4 regions of the Cereibacter sphaeroides 2.4.1 genome follow, and region 1 is predicted to be linked to each of the others. Evidence: riboswitches for the same ligand, from Rfam matches in the RefSeq annotation. Region 1 holds a riboswitch; each other region holds the start of a gene.
The links. A riboswitch is a leader RNA that binds a small molecule or an ion and turns the genes downstream of it on or off. The one in region 1 is predicted to bind cobalamin.
Positions count from the first base shown of each region.

Region 2: another riboswitch for cobalamin. It lies ahead of RSP_RS07220 (DUF1636 family protein); the one in region 1 lies ahead of bluB (5,6-dimethylbenzimidazole synthase).
Region 3: another riboswitch for cobalamin. It lies ahead of RSP_RS17615 (ABC transporter substrate-binding protein); the one in region 1 lies ahead of bluB (5,6-dimethylbenzimidazole synthase).
Region 4: another riboswitch for cobalamin. It lies ahead of RSP_RS05090 (TonB-dependent receptor plug domain-containing protein); the one in region 1 lies ahead of bluB (5,6-dimethylbenzimidazole synthase).

Region 1 is NC_007494.2:272,337-276,710, forward strand. It holds gene RSP_RS16735 (YhaN family protein) at 1-561, opposite strand, end outside; gene RSP_RS16740 (metallophosphoesterase family protein) at 561-1,817, opposite strand; cobalamin riboswitch at 1,940-2,118, shown strand; gene bluB (5,6-dimethylbenzimidazole synthase) at 2,164-2,856, shown strand; gene RSP_RS16750 (hypothetical protein) at 3,011-3,202, opposite strand; gene RSP_RS16755 (sensor histidine kinase) at 3,287-4,374, opposite strand, start outside.
Region 2 is NC_007493.2:1,479,483-1,483,856, forward strand. It holds tRNA gene RSP_RS07205 (tRNA-Gln) at 1-55, shown strand, start outside; gene cobO (cob(I)yrinic acid a,c-diamide adenosyltransferase) at 220-828, opposite strand; gene RSP_RS07215 (NnrS family protein) at 825-2,054, opposite strand; cobalamin riboswitch at 2,169-2,362, shown strand; gene RSP_RS07220 (DUF1636 family protein) at 2,462-2,821, shown strand; gene cobW (cobalamin biosynthesis protein CobW) at 2,818-3,855, shown strand; gene cobN (cobaltochelatase subunit CobN) at 3,859-4,374, shown strand, end outside.
Region 3 is NC_007494.2:456,222-460,595, reverse strand. It holds gene RSP_RS17630 (ABC transporter ATP-binding protein) at 1-607, shown strand, start outside; gene RSP_RS17625 (ABC transporter permease) at 604-1,476, shown strand; gene RSP_RS17620 (ABC transporter permease) at 1,487-2,281, shown strand; cobalamin riboswitch at 2,382-2,581, shown strand; gene RSP_RS17615 (ABC transporter substrate-binding protein) at 2,754-3,758, shown strand; gene RSP_RS17610 (FecCD family ABC transporter permease) at 3,755-4,374, shown strand, end outside.
Region 4 is NC_007493.2:1,028,184-1,032,557, reverse strand. It holds gene RSP_RS05090 (TonB-dependent receptor plug domain-containing protein) at 1-1,799, opposite strand, end outside; cobalamin riboswitch at 1,927-2,126, opposite strand; gene RSP_RS05085 (amidase) at 2,259-3,716, shown strand; gene RSP_RS05080 (ABC transporter ATP-binding protein) at 3,747-4,374, shown strand, end outside.

The DNA.
Region 1 (4,374 bases):
CGTGTCCCAAAGCCAGCCGCTGCGCTTGCCGCTGCGGTGAAAGCCGTCGAGGTTCACGCGGATCGCCTCGAGCCGGGGGCTCAGCTGGGCCAGCCCCGCGCTCGCCGAGAAGAGCATCTCGCCCAGATCGCCGCGGCTCGCAAGGATGCTGTCGCCGCCCTTTTCCAGCGTGTCGTCGTCGAGCGAGAACATGGCCGAATAGCCCTCGCGCGTGAGGCCGCCCAGCGCCGATTGCAGCAGCGCCTCGGGCACCGGCTGGTCGTGCGCGTCGAGGAGGCTGCCGGTGTTCCGCTTCACCCGGGCCAGATCGAGCGCGCCGCCCGCATGGCTGAGCCGCGCGCCCACGCGCATCGTGGGGCCGGGGTGGCGGAAGTCGTAGCGGGTGCGGAGCGGGATGCCGAAGAGGAGGTCGAGCCAGGCCGAGAAGAGCGTGGACTTGCCTGCCTCGTTCGGCCCGTAGACCACATGCAGGTCCGCCTCTCCCGGCGCAGGCGCGGGAAATGCGAGCCGCCGGTCCGTGAAATGGCCGTAGCGCGTGAGGTCGAGCCGGTCGAGGCGCATCAGTCCGACGCCTCCGCCGCAAGCTCGGCGAGGATCAGGGGCGTTCCCTCGGCCAGAAGGCTGCGGCAGAGCGCGGCCATCGCCGCCTCATCCTGCCCCAGCAGATCGCGCGCCTCGGGCGGCAGGTCGCGCGCGAGCTCCTGTGTGGCCGCAAGAAGCGCGGCGTTCAGGGCCGGATCCTCGGGCAGATCCTCCTGAACGAGGCGGACGAGATCCTCGGGCAGGGCCGCGCCGGGCAGCTCTGCGCCTTCCTCCGATAGCCGCAGTTCGAGCTTGTCGATCCAGAGCCTGCGTCCCGCAGAGAGGGCGCGCGCCTCTTCGGTCAGCCGGTCGCGATCGCGCGCGATGCGCCAGGCGAGCGGCGTGGCCCCGGTCAGCACCGGACGCAGCACCAGATGGTCTTCCGCGCGCGGCGCCTCGGCCGCGGCACGGAGCGCCCGGTCGAGATGGGCGAGCAGGTCGGACCAGTCCGCAATCCCCGTGCAGTCGAGCGCCAGCCGGTCGAAGCGCAGCGGCGCCACGCTGCGCTCTTCGAGCGTGACCGCCCCGTCGTCGCCCACCTGCACCAGCGTGACCGAGGCCGCGCCCGCCTCGCCGATGTCGCGCCCCTGCGGCGTGCCCGGCATCACCACCGTCGCGCGCCCCCGATGCACGAAGCGGCGGTGGATATGGCCGAGCGCCCAGTAATCGTAGCCGTGGGCCTCGAGCTCGGCGAGGCTGCAGGGCGCGTAGGGATCGTGCCCCGGGCTGCCGTTCAGGCTCGTATGCATGAGGCCTAGGTTGAACGCCCCCGGCTTCGGCGCCGGATAGCGCGGCAGCAGGCTCTCGGGCGCGTGCGGCTCGCGGAAGCTCAGCCCGTGGAGGGCCACCGGCTGGCCGTCGATCGAGAGCTCGACCGTCGAGGGGCGGGCGCCGAAGACGGTGGTGTTGGCCGGCGCCTCGAGCTCGCCCGTCTGCCGCGCCAGCGCATCGTGATTGCCGCGCAGGATATAGCAGCCGATCCCCGCGGCCTCGAGCCGCAAAAGCTCCTGCTTGAGAAAGCGGGGGGTCTTGGTCGAGCTGTAGGTTCCGTCCCAGAGGTCGCCCGCGATCACGAGGAAGGCCACCGCCTCGGCAAGGCAGAGATCCACGATGCGCGAAAAGGCGGTGCGCGAGGCCACGCCGATCTCGGCTGCAAGCTCGGGATCGCGCAGCGCCACAGCCCGCAGCGGCGCGTCGAGATGGAGATCGGCCGTATGAAGGAACGTGAACGCCAAGAGACCTGCCTGCGGAACGCGCCCCTCCGGACGCCTCGGGCGACTATGGGGCGCGCCGCCGCGGCCTTCAAGGCTCTGAGGGGCGGCTGGAATGCGGACGGTTGCCCGGGCGCGCCGGTTCTGCTTTGTGGCAGGGGTCAGGTGCCGCCTTCGGGCGGAGAATCGGGAAGCCGGTGGAAATCCGGCGCGGGCCCGCCGCTGTGACGGGGATGCTCCGGGCAAGAGGCCACCGGTTCGCCGGGAAGGCGCCCGGCGGCAGATGAACCGGAGCCAGAAGACCGGCCTGACGCAGAGGTTCCCGCCGCGTGGACGGCGGCGGGATCGTCACGAGCCAAGGAGCGATCCCATGCCGGATTTTCCTCCCGTCGAGCCGCGCCCGGCGCGCCGCTTCACCGAAACCGAGCGTCAGGCGCTCCATGACATCATCGCCGAGAGGCGCGACGTGCGCGACGAGTTCCTGCCGGATCCGGTGGATCCCGAGGCGCTGCGCCGGGTGCTCGAGGCCGCGCACCGCGCGCCCTCGGTGGGCTTCATGCAGCCGTGGAACTTCCTCCTGATCCGCGATGCCGCGCGCAGGGCCGAGGTCCACAAGGCCTTCCGCCGCGCCAACGACGAGGCGGCGCTGCTCTTCCCCGAGGAGAAGCGCGACACCTACCGCGCGCTGAAGCTGCAGGGCATCCTGAAGGCGCCGCTCAACATCTGCGTCACCTGCGACCGCGACCGCTGCGGCGAGGTGGTGCTGGGGCGGACCCACAATCCCGAGATGGATCTCTATTCGACCGTCTGCGCGGTGCAGAACCTCTGGCTCGCCGCGCGGGCCGAGGGGCTGGGCGTGGGCTGGGTCAGCATCTACCGCGAGGAGGAGCTGCGGGCGATCCTCGGCATCCCCGAGCGCGTCAAGATCGTGGCCTATCTCTGCGTGGGCCATGTGGACCGCTTCTACAGCGCGCCGGAACTGGCCTTGAAGGGTTGGCGTCAGCGGCTGCCGCTCGACGATCTGCTCATGGAGGAAGGCTGGCAGGCCGACCGCGCTTTGTGAGGGCGCAGGCGGGCGCGGCCTCGGCGCTCGACGGCCGTTCGGGCGTCGAGCGCCTGTCGAGGGCGCTCGGGGCGGGCGTCTGCCTCGGTCTGACGGGTCTTTCCGAGGGGGCCTCCTGCCGGGCCGGCAGGGTCCGCAACCGCCGCCCGCGGCTTCAATGACCGGACGTGCGGAGCGCGCGCAGCATCAGCGAGAGGAGGACGAGCGCGAAGCCCGCCGCAAGCAGGGCAAGCCCGAGGCCCGCGTGACCGCCCGCTTCGGTCAGGCCGAGCTGCCACATCAGGACGATCGCGGGCAGGCCGGTCAGGAGCCCGCGACGGGCGAGGCGACAGGGGGTGCAGGACATCCGGGTCTCCCTTTCGGTTCGGTCCGGGGGCCTCCTGCAGGAATCGTGCCGAAGCTGCGCACCCGTCCGGGCGCTGCGGTGAGATCAGGCGGTGCCTGGCGCGCCCTGACGGGTGCGCGGGATGCGGAGCAGGAAGACCGTGCCCTTGCCCGGGGTGCTCTCGAGGCTGAGACGGCAGCCGCTGACCTCGGCCAACCGCTGCGCGATGGTCATGCCGATGCCCGCGCCGCTGATGGCGCCGTTCTCGTGCCCGAGCCGCTGGAAGGCCTGAAACACCTCGGCCTGCCGGTCCGTCGGGATGCCGGGGCCGGTGTCGCGGATCGACAGATCCACCGTGTCGGGCGCCTCGAGGCCGAAGCTGACCTCCACGAGGCCGCCGGGCAGGTTGTATTTGACCGCGTTCGACAGAAGCTGGTCGAGGATGCGCCGGAGGAGCGCCGGATCGCTCACCACCGACGGCAGCGGCGTCTCGGGCGCGATGAGGCGCAGCGTCACGCGCATGCGCTCCGCGTCGGGCCGCGCGCGGCCGAGCGCCTCCTCGATCAGCGGCATCAGATCCATCGAGCTGGTCGCGAGGCGCAGGTCGCGATGTTCGAGCCGGCTGAGTTCCAGCACCGCATCCACCAGCTTCACCAGCGTCCAGCCCGCCGTCGAGATCGCCTGCACCTGCTGCAGCCGCTCCCCGTCGAGCTTGCGGCCTTCCGAGGCTTCGAGCAGCTCGGCATAGCCGATGATCGCGGTCAGTGGCGTGCGCAGCTCGTGGCTCATGGAGGACAGGAAGCTGGACTTGGCGCGGTTCGCCGCGTCGAGCTTGTCGCCCATGGTGGCGAGATGCTCGCCCACGGTCTGCAGTTCCTGGATCTCGAACGGCGCCGAGGGGGGGACGGTGCCGCCCTCGCTGATGAGGACCATCCGCTGCTCGAGATCCCCGAGCGGCCGGGCCACGCGCGCGCTCATCGCGACCGACCGGCGCCAGAGATAGGCGAAGAAGCCCGCGTAGAAGAGGACGAGGATCGCCACGATGCTCGTGCTGACGAATCCCAGCTGGTCGCGCAGGTTCGTGGCCTCGGTGAGCAGGCTCCGTTCGCTCGTGAGCAGAAGGAGGCGCCAGTTCGGCCCCGCGACGGTGGACCATGCGGCGATCATCGGCTCCTGCAGATCGACCTTCGAGA
Region 2 (4,374 bases), on a different contig from region 1:
AGGCAGCGGTTTTTGGTACCGCCATTCGTTGGTTCGAATCCAGCCGCCCCAGCCATCTTCCTCCGATCCGACAGACATTGCGCGCGCCTCGCGCGCCCGTCCAATTGCGGGTCTGCAGGTCCCGGCGCCTGCCGCAGAAGCCCGGCCCGAGTCTGACGAGACCGGCGCGCGTCCGTTTACGGACGACACGCCGCGGCTCATCCCCGGCCAGCCGTGGCCTCAGAATTCGACGCCCGGCTGGCCCTTCATCCCCGCCCGGAACGGATGCTTCACCATCTCCATCTCGGTGACGAGATCGGCGGCCTCGATCAACTCGGGCTTGGCGTTCCGCCCGGTCAGGACGACATGGGTCATGGGCGGCTTCTCGTCCTCGAGAAAGGCCAGCACCTCGGCCAGATCGAGATAATCGTAGCGCAGCGCGATGTTGATCTCGTCCAGCAGCACCATGCGGATGGCGGGATCGCGGATCAGCTCCTTGGCCTTCTCCCAGCCCGCACGGGCGGCGGCGATGTCGCGCTCGCGGTCCTGCGTCTCCCAGGTGAAGCCCTCGCCCATGGCATGGAACTGGCAGAGGTCGCCGAAGTGGGTCGTGAGCAGCCGCCGCTCGCCGGTGTCCCACGCGCCCTTGATGAACTGCACCACCGCGCAGGGCATCCCGTGGGCGATGCAGCGCAGGATCATGCCGAACCCGGCCGAGGACTTGCCCTTGCCGGTGCCGGTATGGACGATCACGAGACCCTTCTCGCCGGTCTTGCCCGCCATCATCCGGTCGCGGGCCTCCTTGATGCGAGCCTTCTTTTCGGCGTGGCGCTGGTTCGTGTCGGTCATTGCGGCATCCTGATCTGGACGACCTGCGGCGCCGAGGCGCGCGGGCCGGAGAAGACGGGCCGCGCGAGCGGCCCCGTGACGGTGGGCAGATAGCCCGCGAGAAACGAGATCCAGCCCGCGCACCAGAGGCCCGCCGCAACCGCCACCCCGTCGAAGGCGCCGATCAGCGGTGCCCCGAGCCGGACCAGCGCCGCCGACCAGACCAGCGCGAAGGCCAGCGCCATGGTGGGCCGCGCCCGCAGCGGGCCGCCGTCGCGGGGGGCTGCCGCGCGCGCGGCGAGCGACAGGATCATCCCCGACATGGCCCCCATGGTCAGCGCATGGAGCGCATCCATCTCGGCTACGGGCAGAAGCCCCAGCCGCGCGAGGCCCACGAGCCCCAGCCCCAGTGCGAGCCAGCCGAAGGTCGCGTGAAGGAGGAGCAGGAGGAGGTTCCCCCGCCCGGCCCAGCCGCGCCAGCCCGCCAGCCGCAAGGCCTGCGCGATCCCCGCCCCGATCAGGCAGAGCGCCGAGACGGTCTCCTCGCCCGCGAAAGTCAGGCCGAGTGCGGTCCACAGAAGCCCCAGCGCCGCCCATCCGAGCACGGGCCGCGGCGCGGGATCCGGCACGGTTATCCCCGCCTGCCGCAGCCAGTTCAGCGTGAAGGCCGGCACCATGCGCCCGCCGATGATCGAGATCTTGATCGCGAAGAACATCCAGCCCACGCGCACCATGGTGGCCGCATCGGGCAAGGTCTCGGTCAGGGCCGCCCGCAGATAGAGCGTCTCGGCCAGCCCGTAGGCCAGGATGCCCGCGCCGAAGCCGAGCTTGCTCCAGCGCCGCGCCAGCACCGCCTCGCGGCCGAGCAATCCTGCAAGAACGAGAAAATAGGCCAGCGCCGCGGGCTGAATCAGCCCGAGCGGGGCCTCGGGCCGGAGCCCCGCCACCACCAGCGCCACACGGGCGAGACACCAGAGCGCCACCAGCGCCATCAGCGGCCGCCCGCTCAGCGGATCCGAGCCGCGCCAGCCCTGCGCCGCGGTCAGGAAATAGCCGCCGACCGCGGCCGATCCGAGCCCGAACAGCATCTCATGCCCGTGCCAGAGCCCCCAGGTGCCGAGCTCCGGCGCCGAAAGCCCGAGCGCCGCGCCCCACTGCCACCAGATCAGCGCGATCAGCGCCCAGCTTCCCGCCGCGAGGAACAGCGGGCGGTGCGGGGCGAGCCAGAGCGTGCGCAAGCGGGTCATGGGCGGTCCTTCCGGGCCTCCCCTTCTGCCGCGGTCACGCGGGCTTGTGAAGCCATCCCGCGGCCTCTCGTCCCGCGGCCCCTGCATCGGCTTGACAAGAAGGGGCCTTTCCCGCACCACTTCCGGCGCGCTGGTTCCTGTCCGACCGGACAGGCGAAGAGGGAATGCCCCAGAGGCAGCCGCCCCCGCGACCGTGACCGGAGAGGTTGCCCAAGCCACTGGCCGCAAGGCCGGGAAGGCGGGCCGCCGCGGAGCCGCAAGGCCCCACATCCGCAAGCCGGGAGACCTGCCAGCGCTGAGACTTACGGGCGGACGGGGTGTTCCGCGGCCGGTGGACCGAGGTGCCGCCCGACGCGACCTCTCTCCTTCGGATCGCTGCCCCCTCGCCCACGAAGAAGGGACGGCCGATGACCGTGACGCTGCACGTCTGCACCACCTGCCGCGCGGGCCGCCCGCTGCCCGAAGGCGAGACCGCGCCGGGCCTGCGGCTTCATGACGCACTGGCCGCCGCCGCCCCCGAGGGCGTCACCGTCCGCCCCGTCGAATGCCTCTCCGCCTGTTCGCAGGGCTGCGCCGTGGCGCTCTCGGCGCCCGGCCGCTGGAGCTATGTCTACGGCCGCCTCGAGGAGGCCGACGCGCCCGCCATCCTCGATGGCGCCACCGCCTATGCGGGTGCGCCCGACGGCATCGTGCCGTGGCGCGAGCGCCCCGAGATCTTCCGCAAGCAATCGCTTGCCCGCCTTCCCCCCAACGGAGACATGTCATGACCGACCTCGCGAAGATCCCCGTCACGGTGATCACGGGCTTCCTCGGCGCCGGCAAGACCACGCTGATCCGGCACCTGATGCAGAACCCCGGCGGCCGCCGCCTCGCCGTGCTGGTGAACGAGTTCGGCACGGTGGGCGTGGACGGCGATCTGATCCGCGCCTGCGCCGACGAGAACTGCCCCGACGAGGCCATCGTGGAGCTGGCGAACGGCTGCCTCTGCTGCACCGTGGCCGACGAGTTCATCCCCACGATCGAGGCGCTGATGGCGCTGCCGAAGCGCCCCGACCACATCCTGATCGAGACCTCGGGCCTCGCGCTGCCGAAGCCGCTCCTGAAGGCCTTCGACTGGCCCGCGATCCGCTCGCGCATCACGGTGGACGGGGTGATCGCGCTGGCCGATGCCGAGGCCGTGGCCGCGGGCCGCTTCGCTCCGGATGCCGAGGCGGTGGCGGCGCAGGCTCAGGCCGAGGGCGCCGATCACGAGACCCCGCTCTCGGAAGTGTTCGAGGATCAACTCGCCTGCGCCGACCTCGTGCTGCTGACCAAGGCCGATCTCGCGGGCGAGGCGGGCCTTGCCGCCGCCCGCGCGGCGGTCGAGGCGGAATCGCCGCGGCCGATCCCGATCCTCGCCGTGACCGAGGGCGCGGTCGATCCGCAGGTGATCCTCGGGATCGAGGCCGCGGCCGAGGACGATCTGGCCGCCCGCCCCTCGCACCACGACGGGGCCGACGATCACGAGCATGACGATTTCGCCTCGACCGTGATCGACCTGCCCGAGATCGCCGATCCCGAGCGTCTGGCCGAGGCGATCCGGGCACTCGCCACCGAGCGCAACGTGCTGCGGGTGAAGGGCCATGTGGCGGTTCAGGGCAAGCCCATGCGGCTTCTCGTGCAGGCGGTGGGCGCGCGCGTCCGCCACCAGTTCGACCGGCCCTGGTCGGGCGCGCGGCAGAGCCGTCTCGTGGTGATCGCCGAGCGGGGCGATCTCGACGAGGCCGCGATCCGGCAGGACCTTCTGGCGCGGATCGGCTGAACCATGCATGTCGTCTTCCGCGAAAGCCACGGGCTCGAGGAGAGTGCGACCCCGTTCGATCCCGGGCAGACGCCTGCGGATCTGGTGGTCCTGTCCTTCTCCGACAGCGATCTCGGGGCCTTCGCGGCGGGCTGGCACCGGGCTGAGGGCGGGCTTCCCTCCACCCGGCTCCTGAACCTCGTGGCGCTGCGCCATCCGCTCTCCATCGACACCTATGCCGAGACGGTGCTGGCCCATGCGAAGGCGATCCTGATCCGGCTGATCGGCGGCGAGAGCTACTGGAGCTACGGGCTGGCCGAGGTGCAGGACCTCTGCCGGCGCCGCGGGATCGCGCTCGCGGTCCTGCCCGCGGACGGGCGCGAGGATCCGGCGCTCGATGCGCTTTCCACGCTGCCGGTCTCGACGCTGCGGCGGCTGTCCGCGCTCTGCGATGCGGGTGGAGCGGTGGCGGCGCAGGCCGCGCTCGCGCAGCTGGCGCTGGCGGCGGGGCTTTATGCCGGCCCGGTGCCGGGCGAGAAA
Region 3 (4,374 bases), 180 kb from region 1:
GATCCTGCTGCTCGACGAGCCGCTTTCCAACCTCGATGCGAAGCTGCGCGACGAGATGCGGGTGCAGATCCGCAGCCTCCAGCAGCAGAGCGGGATCACCGCGGTCTTCGTGACCCACGATCAGGTCGAGGCGCTCAGCATGTGCGACCGGATCGTGGTGATGCGCGGCGGCCATGTCGAGCAGTTCGGCACGCCGAACGAGATCTACGAGCGGCCGGCGACGCCCTTCGTGGCCTCCTTCGTGGGCCGCACCAACCGGCTTTCGGGCCGGGTCGATCCGTCGGGGCGGCTGCTGATCGAGGGCCGGCCGGTCGCCGCTGAAGGGCGGCTGCCCGAGGGCGCGGTCGAGGTGCTGGTGCGCCCGCACCGGATGAGCCTGCGCGCCGCCGCGGAGGATCAGCCTGTCGGTCTCAACAGCCTGCCCGGCGTGTTGACCGGGGCCACCTTCGTGGGCGACCTCATTCAGGCCACGGTGCGGATCGGCGGCGACGAGATCACCGTCGAGCAGCTCACGCGCCGCCGCTCGGGCCTGCCCGAGCCGGGCTCGGCCGTGACCGTCGCCTGGGAGGCCGGCGACACGATGGTCTATCCCGAGGGCAGGGCATGACGGCCGTTCCCGCGGTCGCGGCCGGCCGGCGGCCGATGGGCGGGCAGCAGGTGGCGGTGGCGCTCCTCCTGCCCATCGCCCTCATCAATGTGGTGGGCTTCATGCTGCCCATCTTCAACCTCGCCCGCTATTCCTTCAACCGGGCGACGGTGGGCGGGGGGATCGAGAACGTCCTGACGCTCCAGAACTGGACCGGGCTTCTCAGCGACCCGTTCTATCTGCAGCTGATCCTGAACTCGGTCTTCGTCTCGCTCGGGGTCACGCTCTGTGCACTCGTCCTGTCCTATCCGATCGCGCTCTATCTCCACCGCGCCTCGGGCAGCTGGCGGACCTTCCTCACCGTGCTCGTGATCTCGCCGCTCCTGACCTCGGCGGTGGTGCGCACCTACGGCTGGATCGCGATCCTCGCCGAGGAGGGGCCGGTCGTCTCGGCGATCCGGGGCCTGGGCCTCACGCCGCCGCCGCTCATGTTCAACATCAACGGCGTCTTCATCGGCCTGACCGAGATCCTGATGCCCTATATGATCCTCGCCCTTCTCGCGGGGTTCGGGCGGCTCGATCCGCGCGTCGAGGAGGCCGCGCGCACGCTCGGCGCCACCCCCTGGCAGAGCTTCCGGCGCGTGATCCTGCCGCTGACCGCGCCCGGCATCGCGCTGGGGTGCCTCCTGTGCTTCGTGCTGGCGGTCTCGTCCTTCATCACGCCGAAGCTCATGGGGGGCGGGCGCGTCTTCCTGCTCGCGACCGAGATCTACGATCAGGCCATCGTGACCCTGAACTGGCCGCTGGCCTCGACGCTCTCGATCCTCGTCCTCGTGATCTTCGGGGCGGCGCTCGTGGCCTATTCCGCCGTGCTGAAACGTCTGGACTGAGGAGGGCGCCATGCAGATCCACAAGACCTCGAAGCCGATGGGGATCCTCGTCGCGGTGCTCTTCCTCTATCTGCTCGCGCCGGTGATCCTCGTCTTCCCGATCTCCCTCTCGGGCGACAGCGTGCTGCGCTTTCCGCCGACCTCCTGGTCCCTCCGCTGGTACGAGGCCCTGTTCGAGAACCGAGCCATGCTCGGCGCCTTCTGGACGAGCCTGTCGCTCGCGGCCATCGTCACCGTGCTCTCGCTGGTGATCGCGGTGCCGGCGGCCTGGGTGATGGTGCGGATGGAGTTCCGCGGGCGGGATCTCCTGTTCAACCTCTTCACCGCGCCCCTCCTGCTGCCCACCATCGTGCTGGGGCTCGCCATCCTCATCGTCTTCGCCTCCTTCGGGCTTCTGGCGACGATGCAGGGGCTGATCCTCGCCCATCTCGTCATCACGCTGCCCTATGCGCTGCGCATTCTGGCCGTTTCGCTCGCCACGCAGAACATGGCCTGCGAGGAGGCCGCAAAGACCCTCGGCGCGAAGCCCCTCACCGTCTTCTTCCGGGTGACGCTGCCGATGCTCACCCCGGGGATCGTGGCGGCGGCGGCGCTCTGCTTCCTCGTCTCCTTCGACGAGGTGGTGATCACGCTCTTCCTCACCGGGCCGCGCATCAGCACGCTGCCGGTCGAGCTCTACAACTACGTCTACAACACCGCCGATCCGCTGGTGGCCGCGGCCTCCGTGCTGCTGATCCTGCTGACGCTGGGCGTGATCCTCGTGGTCGAGCGCGCGATGGGCCTCGGGCGGGCCTTCGTGAAGTAAACCGCACCCGCGCGACCTTCGGGGCCGGTTGTTCCGGGGGAACGGCCGGCCCCGTTCTCATCGGCGCGCGCCCTCTCCCCTTGTCAACCGCGGCGCGACCGGCTACTCAATCCTCGTCGGTTTCCGTAAGGAATTGAAAGGGAATCCGCCGCCGGACCTGTCCGGCGAACCGGAACTGCCCCCGCAACTGTAGGCGGCGAGGAGCTCGCGATCAAAGCCACTGTGGCCTCAAGCCATGGGAAGGCCGCGCCAGCCCTGTGACCCGCCAGTCAGGAGACCTGCCGGCGTTCGATCTCAACGCGGCCCGGGCGGGGTGTCCGGGGGAGGTATCCATGACGTCTGCCCGAGGGTGCCCAGCGGCTCCCGCTCCAGCCAGCACGCGCGCCTGCCCCGACGGGGCAGCCTGCGGGTCCGCCACGGGCCTCGCCTCTCCCGTCCTGTCTTCGGCTGCCCCCCCAATCGGAGACATCGCATGTTCCCCCGCTTCCTGACCGCTGCGGCCCTTCTCGTGCTGGCCCAGTCCGCCGCGGCCGAAACCGGCTATCCGCTGACGCTCGACAACTGCGGGCGCACCCTCACCTTCGACCGGGCGCCCGACAGCGCGGTCACGGTGGGGCAGGCCGCCACCGAGGTCCTCTATGCCCTCGGGCTCGCCCCGAAGGTCACCGGCACCTCGGTCTGGTTCACGAGCGTCCTGCCTGCCTATGCCGAGGCCAATGCGGCGATCCCGCGGCTGGCCGACAACGACCCGAGCTTCGAATCCGTCGTGGCGCGGAAGCCGGGCCTCGTGGCCGTGCAATATGAATGGCACATCGGCCCGCAGGGCCTCGTCGGCACCCGCGAGCAGTTCGCCGATCTGGGCATCCCCACCTACATCCTGCCCGCCGACTGCTGGCAGAAGGACAACAGCCGGGGCTCGGACGGCACCCGAACGGCCATGTTCGAGATGGAGAGCGTCCTTGCCGGCATCCGCGAGCTGGGCGCGATCTTCGACGTGGGCCCGCGCGCCGAGGAACTCGTGGCCGGGCTTCGGGCGCGCGAGGCGGCCGCCGTCGGGAAGGCGCGGGCGCTCGGCCTGAAGGATGCCTCGGCGGTCTTCTGGTTCTCCTCGTCCGAGATGAACGCCGATCCGTTCGTCGCGGGCCGCAAGGGCCCGCCCGGCTACATGATGGCCGCCCTCGGCCTGCGCAACGTGGTCGAGAGCGACGAGGAATGGCCGACCGTGAGCTGGGAGAGCATCGCGCGCGCCAACCCTTCCGTGATCGTGCTGGCCCGGATGGAGCGGCGGCGCTTTCCGGCGGACGATGTCGAGAAGAAGCTCGACTTCCTCAAGTCCGACCCGGTGACGCGCGAGATGGAGGCCGTCAGGGCCGGTCGCATCGTCGTGCTGGACGCCCATGCCATGGATCCCTCGATCCGCAATGTGGATGCGCTCGAGACGCTGGCCGACGCGCTGCCCGCGCTGGGGCTCGAATGACGGTCGCGGCAACCTTCGGTCCCCGGCCCGCCCTCTGGCTGGGGCTTCTGGGGGCTGCCGCGCTCGGGCTTGCGATCCTGGCCGGCGTGGTGATCGGCGAGACGCCGCTGCCCCTGCCCACGGTGGCCGCGACCTTCGCCAACCGGATCTGGGGCGCGGGGCTCGCCGTCGATCCGATCGAGGCGGGCATCGTCTGGAACTACCGGCTGCCGCGGACGCTGGTCGCGGCGGCCTGCGGGGCGGGACTCGCGCTCTCGGGAGTGGTGCTGCAGTCGCTGGTGCGGAATGCGCTGGCCGATCCCTATCTGCTCGGCGTCTCGGCCGGCGCCTCGACGGGGGCGGTCGCGGTCGCGATCCTCGGCGTCGGGGGCGGGCTCGTCGGGCTTTCGGCCGGCGCCTTCGGCGGAGCCCTCCTCGCCTTCGCGCTGGTGGCGCTTCTGGCGCGCGCGGCGGGCGGGGGATCGGCCACGCTCGTGCTGGCGGGGATCGCGGGCTCGCAGCTCTTCAACGCGCTCACCTCGTTCTTCATCGCCCGCTCGGCCAGTGCCGAACAGGCGCGCGGCATCATGTTCTGGCTGCTGGGAAATCTCTCGGGCGTGCGCTGGCCCGACGTGAC
Region 4 (4,374 bases), on a different contig from region 1:
CCCGGTTGGGCATAGCCGCGCACCGTCTGATACTCCTCGTCGAACAGGTTCTCGACCCGGACATAGGCCTCGGCCCGGTCGTTCAGATCGTAGCTAACCGTCGCATTCACCACCGTCCAGTCATCGAGCGGGGCATCGGGTTGCAGGTAGCCGGTCGTATCCATCACATCCGCGATATGCTGCACCGTGAGGATCCCGCGGGTGCGGTCGGCGATCTGCCCCTCGAGGCCCAGCACGAGGTCGTGCCGCGGCACGCGGACGGCCCGGGTCTCGGTGCCGTTCGCCTCGTCGGAGGCGTCGGTGTAGGTGTAGCTGCCGAAGAGCTCCCACTCCGACCCGAGCGGCGCGCGCGCCGACAGCTCGATCCCCTGGCTATGCGTCTCGCCGTCCAGCTGATCGTAGCAGCCCCAGGGCGAGGCGCAGAAGTCGGCGCCGTCCAGATAGACGATGCGGTCGGTGACATCGGTCTTGAAGAGCGTCGCCTGAACGGTCGCACCGCTGCCGAACCGCTTCTCGAGGCCGAGCTCGTAGCTGCGGCTCGATTCCGGCCCGAGGCGGTCGGATCCTTCGGGACCGAACCGTTCGTAGAGCGACGGCGCGCGGAAGCCGGTTCCGGCCACGCCGCGCAGGATCAGGTCGTCGGCCAGCCGCCAGGCCAGCGCCACGCGCCCGGTGGTCTTGCCGTCGAAGTCGGACGGGTCGTCACGACGCGCCGCGAGCGACAGATCGAGATCGGGCGAGAGCGCGAGGCGCGCCTCGCCGAAGACGGAGTCGGTGGTGAGATCGCCCTCATCCGTGTCGCTGCTGAAGCTCTCCTTCGTGCGCTCAGCCCCGAACGAGAGGCTCGCCAGCCCCACCTCGACCGTCCCGAGGTAGGAGAGCGCGCGCCGTTCGCCCTCGTAGACTTCGATATAGCCGCCGGGATATTCCCGGCGCGTGTCGGTAGCGGCATAGGCGAGCACGCTCTGCACCTGGCCGAGGGTGAGATCCGCAAAGATCCTGCCGCCTCTCAGCCGGCTGAGCGCCCGGTCGTCCGTGTCGACGATCCCGCCCGCGCCGGGGCCGTCGATGTCGAGATCGGAGTCGCGCGCGATGAAGGCGGCCCCGATCCGCAGGTCCTCGGTCAGGTCGTAGGCACCGGAGAGGGCGTAGAAGGTGGTATCGAACCCGTCGCGCTCGGTGCCCGAGGCGGCCTGCGAGATCCCGTCCGAGACGGTGCGGGCCACGCTGAAGGCCAGCTCGCCGCGCTCGGTCAGAAGGCCTGTGGAGAGGCCGCCGGTGAAGGTGCGGTTGCTGCCGCCCTCGAGCGACAGCTGCCCGCTGACGCCCGGATCGCGCGGCCGGTAGGTGGCGATGTCGATGACGCCCGCCACGGCTTCCGAGCCGTAGATCGCGGATTGCGACCCGCGCAGCACCTCGATCCGGTCGATGCCGCCGGCGGTGAGCGAGCCGAAGTCGAACTCGGATTTGGTTCCGGACGCGTCCGCCACGTCGATGCCGTCGATCCGCACCGCCTGATAGGCGCTGCCCAGCCCGCGGATCCGGAGCGTCGTCGTGGCGCCGAGCCCGCCGTTCCGCGTGTAGGACACGCCCGGCAGGCGCGCGAGCAGGTCGCTCACCGAGATCTCGCCCGTGGCCTGCATGTCCTCGGCGGTGACCACATCCACCGTGGCGCCGGTGCGGCTGGTTTCGGTGGCGACGAGACTCGGCGAGACGAGGATCTCGTCGAGAGCGATGTCCTGAGCCTGCAGCGGGGCTGCGGCCATGAGGGTGAGGAGCGAGGCGGCTGTCTTCTTCATCTGTCCCTTCCGTCCGGGCGACCCCCGGATCCGACCTGCAATGTCCTTGGAAAGGGTATGCCCCTCCGCCGACGGTGACCGTCACCTGAAGCGGATGGTCCGCCTCCCGCACGCGCCCCGCGCGCAGGAAAGGGTGATCGCTCCGGCAGGTCTCCTGACTTGCGGGTCGCAGCTCGGACCGGCCTTCCCGGGACATCCCAGTGGCGCCGTCGGTCGTCGCTCGCCGCCTACAGTTGCGGGGGCAGCCGCGGAGTTGGGGAGATCTCCCCGCACCGCGTTCCCTTTTCATCCGGCCATCACGCCGGAACCGAAGCCGTTCCTCAATATGACAAGTGACGGCCCTGTCAAGCGGCGGTGCCGCGGCGGGTTGGCCGCCCCTTGCGGAAAGCCGCGAAAAAAGGACTGGACCGGATGCGACTCTCCACCGTAGCATGAGGGGAAAAAAGCAGGAGGAAAGACATGTTCCGCAGCTTCGGCGCCGAGGATGCCACCGGGCTCGCGGCCCTCGTGGCCCGCCGCGACACATCGCCCGAGGAGCTTCTCGATGCGGCCCTCGACGCGGTTGCGGCTGTCAACCCTGCGCTCAATGCCGTCGTGCTGGTGCAGGAGGAGACCGCGCGGCGGAGCATCGCTCGGGGCCTGCCGCACGGGCCCTTCCGCGGCGTGCCCTTCCTGCTCAAGGATCTCGGATGCGAGGCGGTGGACTTCCCCTCGCACAACGGCTCGCGGCTGCTGGCGGATACGCGCTATCCGCGCGATTCGGCGATCTTCGAGCGGATCCGGGCCACGGGCGTCGTGACCTTCGGGCGGACCACCTCGCCCGAGGGCGGCATCGGGCCTGCCACGGAATCGGCCGTCTACGGCGGGCCCACCCGCAACCCGTGGAACCTCGAGCATACGTCGGGCGGCTCCTCGGGCGGTGCGGGCGCGGCGGTGGCCGCGGGCATCGTGGCCATGGCGCATGGCTCGGACGGGGGCGGATCGGTCCGCATCCCCGCCTCCTCCTGCGGGCTCTTCGGGATGAAGCCCACCCGCGCGCGCCTGCCTGACGGCCCCTATGCGGGCGAGGGCTGGGCGGGCATGGCCATCGACGGATTCCTCACCCGGTCGGTCCGCGACACGGCCCACATGCTCGACGCCTGCGCGGGCGCCGATCCCGGCGCGCCCTACTGGGCGCCGCCGCTCCTGCGCGGCCATGCGGATGCGATCGGCCGCCCGCCGCGGCGGCTGCGCGTGGGGATCTGCGACACGACCTTCACCGGCGCGCCCATCCACCCGGAGGTGCGGGCCGCGGTCGAGGCGGCGGGACGGCTGCTCGAGAGCCTGGGCCATACGGTCAGCCCCTGCCTGCCCCGCGCCGATGTGGCGATGATGATGGAGGCCTGGACCGACATCGTGGCCTGCGGCACGGCGCTCGGCATCCGCAAGGCGCTGAAGGGCCGCGCGCCCGAGGGGCTGGTCGAGCCGGTCTCGCTCGGCGCGATGCGGCGCGCGGCCGAGATCCCGGGCGAGCGCTATCTCGAGGCGGTGGGCCAGATCCATGCCTTCGGCCGCCAGATGGCCGCGGTCTTCGACCCGGAGACGGGAGAGGGCATCGACATCCTCCTGTCGGCCACTCTGGCCGAACCGCCGGCGCGCGTCGGCCGGTTCGCGCACGGGACGGAGGGCGTCTTCGCCTATTCCCCCTTCACCGCCGTCTTCAACGCCTCGGGCCAGCCCGCGGCCTCGCTGCCCCTCGGCATGAGCGCCGGGGGCCTGCCGATCGGCGTCCATCTCGCGGCCCGCTTCGGCGCCGATGAGGAGCTGATCGCGCTCTGCGCAGAAATCGAGCGGGCGGCGCCGTGGATCGGGCGCAGGCCTGCCCCTTTGGTCGAAAGGCTGCGCGCGCCGTTGATTTCGCGCCCGGGCGCCGCCTAACCTCAAGCCACACCCGATGGGAGGCCGTCCTTGAGCGAACCCGATGCCGTCGAAGCCCGCCATGTCGTCAAGGCCTTCGGACAGGGAGAGGTGGCCGTCCGCGCGCTGGACGATGTCTCGGTGGGGATCCGGCGGAGCGAGTTCTTCACCCTGCTCGGCCCCTCGGGCTGCGGCAAGACCACGCTTCTGCGGCTGATCGCGGGGTTCGAGGCGCCGACCTCCGGCGCGATCCTGCTCGACGGGCGCGACATCACCGCCCTGCCGCCGAACCGCCGGCCGATCAACACGGTCTTCCAGAGCTACGCGCTGTTTCCGCATCTGACGGTGGCCGAGAACGTGGGCTTCGGCCTCCGGATGCAGGGCAAGCCGCGCGCCGAGATCGAGACGGTGACGGCGCGGATGCTGGCGCTCGTCCGGCTCAAGGCGCTGGCGCAGCGCAAGGTGGCGCAGCTGTCGGGCGGGCAGCAGCAGCGGGTGGCGCTGGCCCGGGCGCTCGCGCCGCAGCCGCGGGTGCTCCTGCTCGACGAGCCGCTCTCGGCGCTCGATCTGAAGCTTCGCAAGGAGATGCAGATCGAGCTGAAGCGGCTCCAGCACGAGACGGGCATCACCTTCGTCTTCGTGACCCACGATCAGGAGGAGGCGCTGACCATGTCGGACC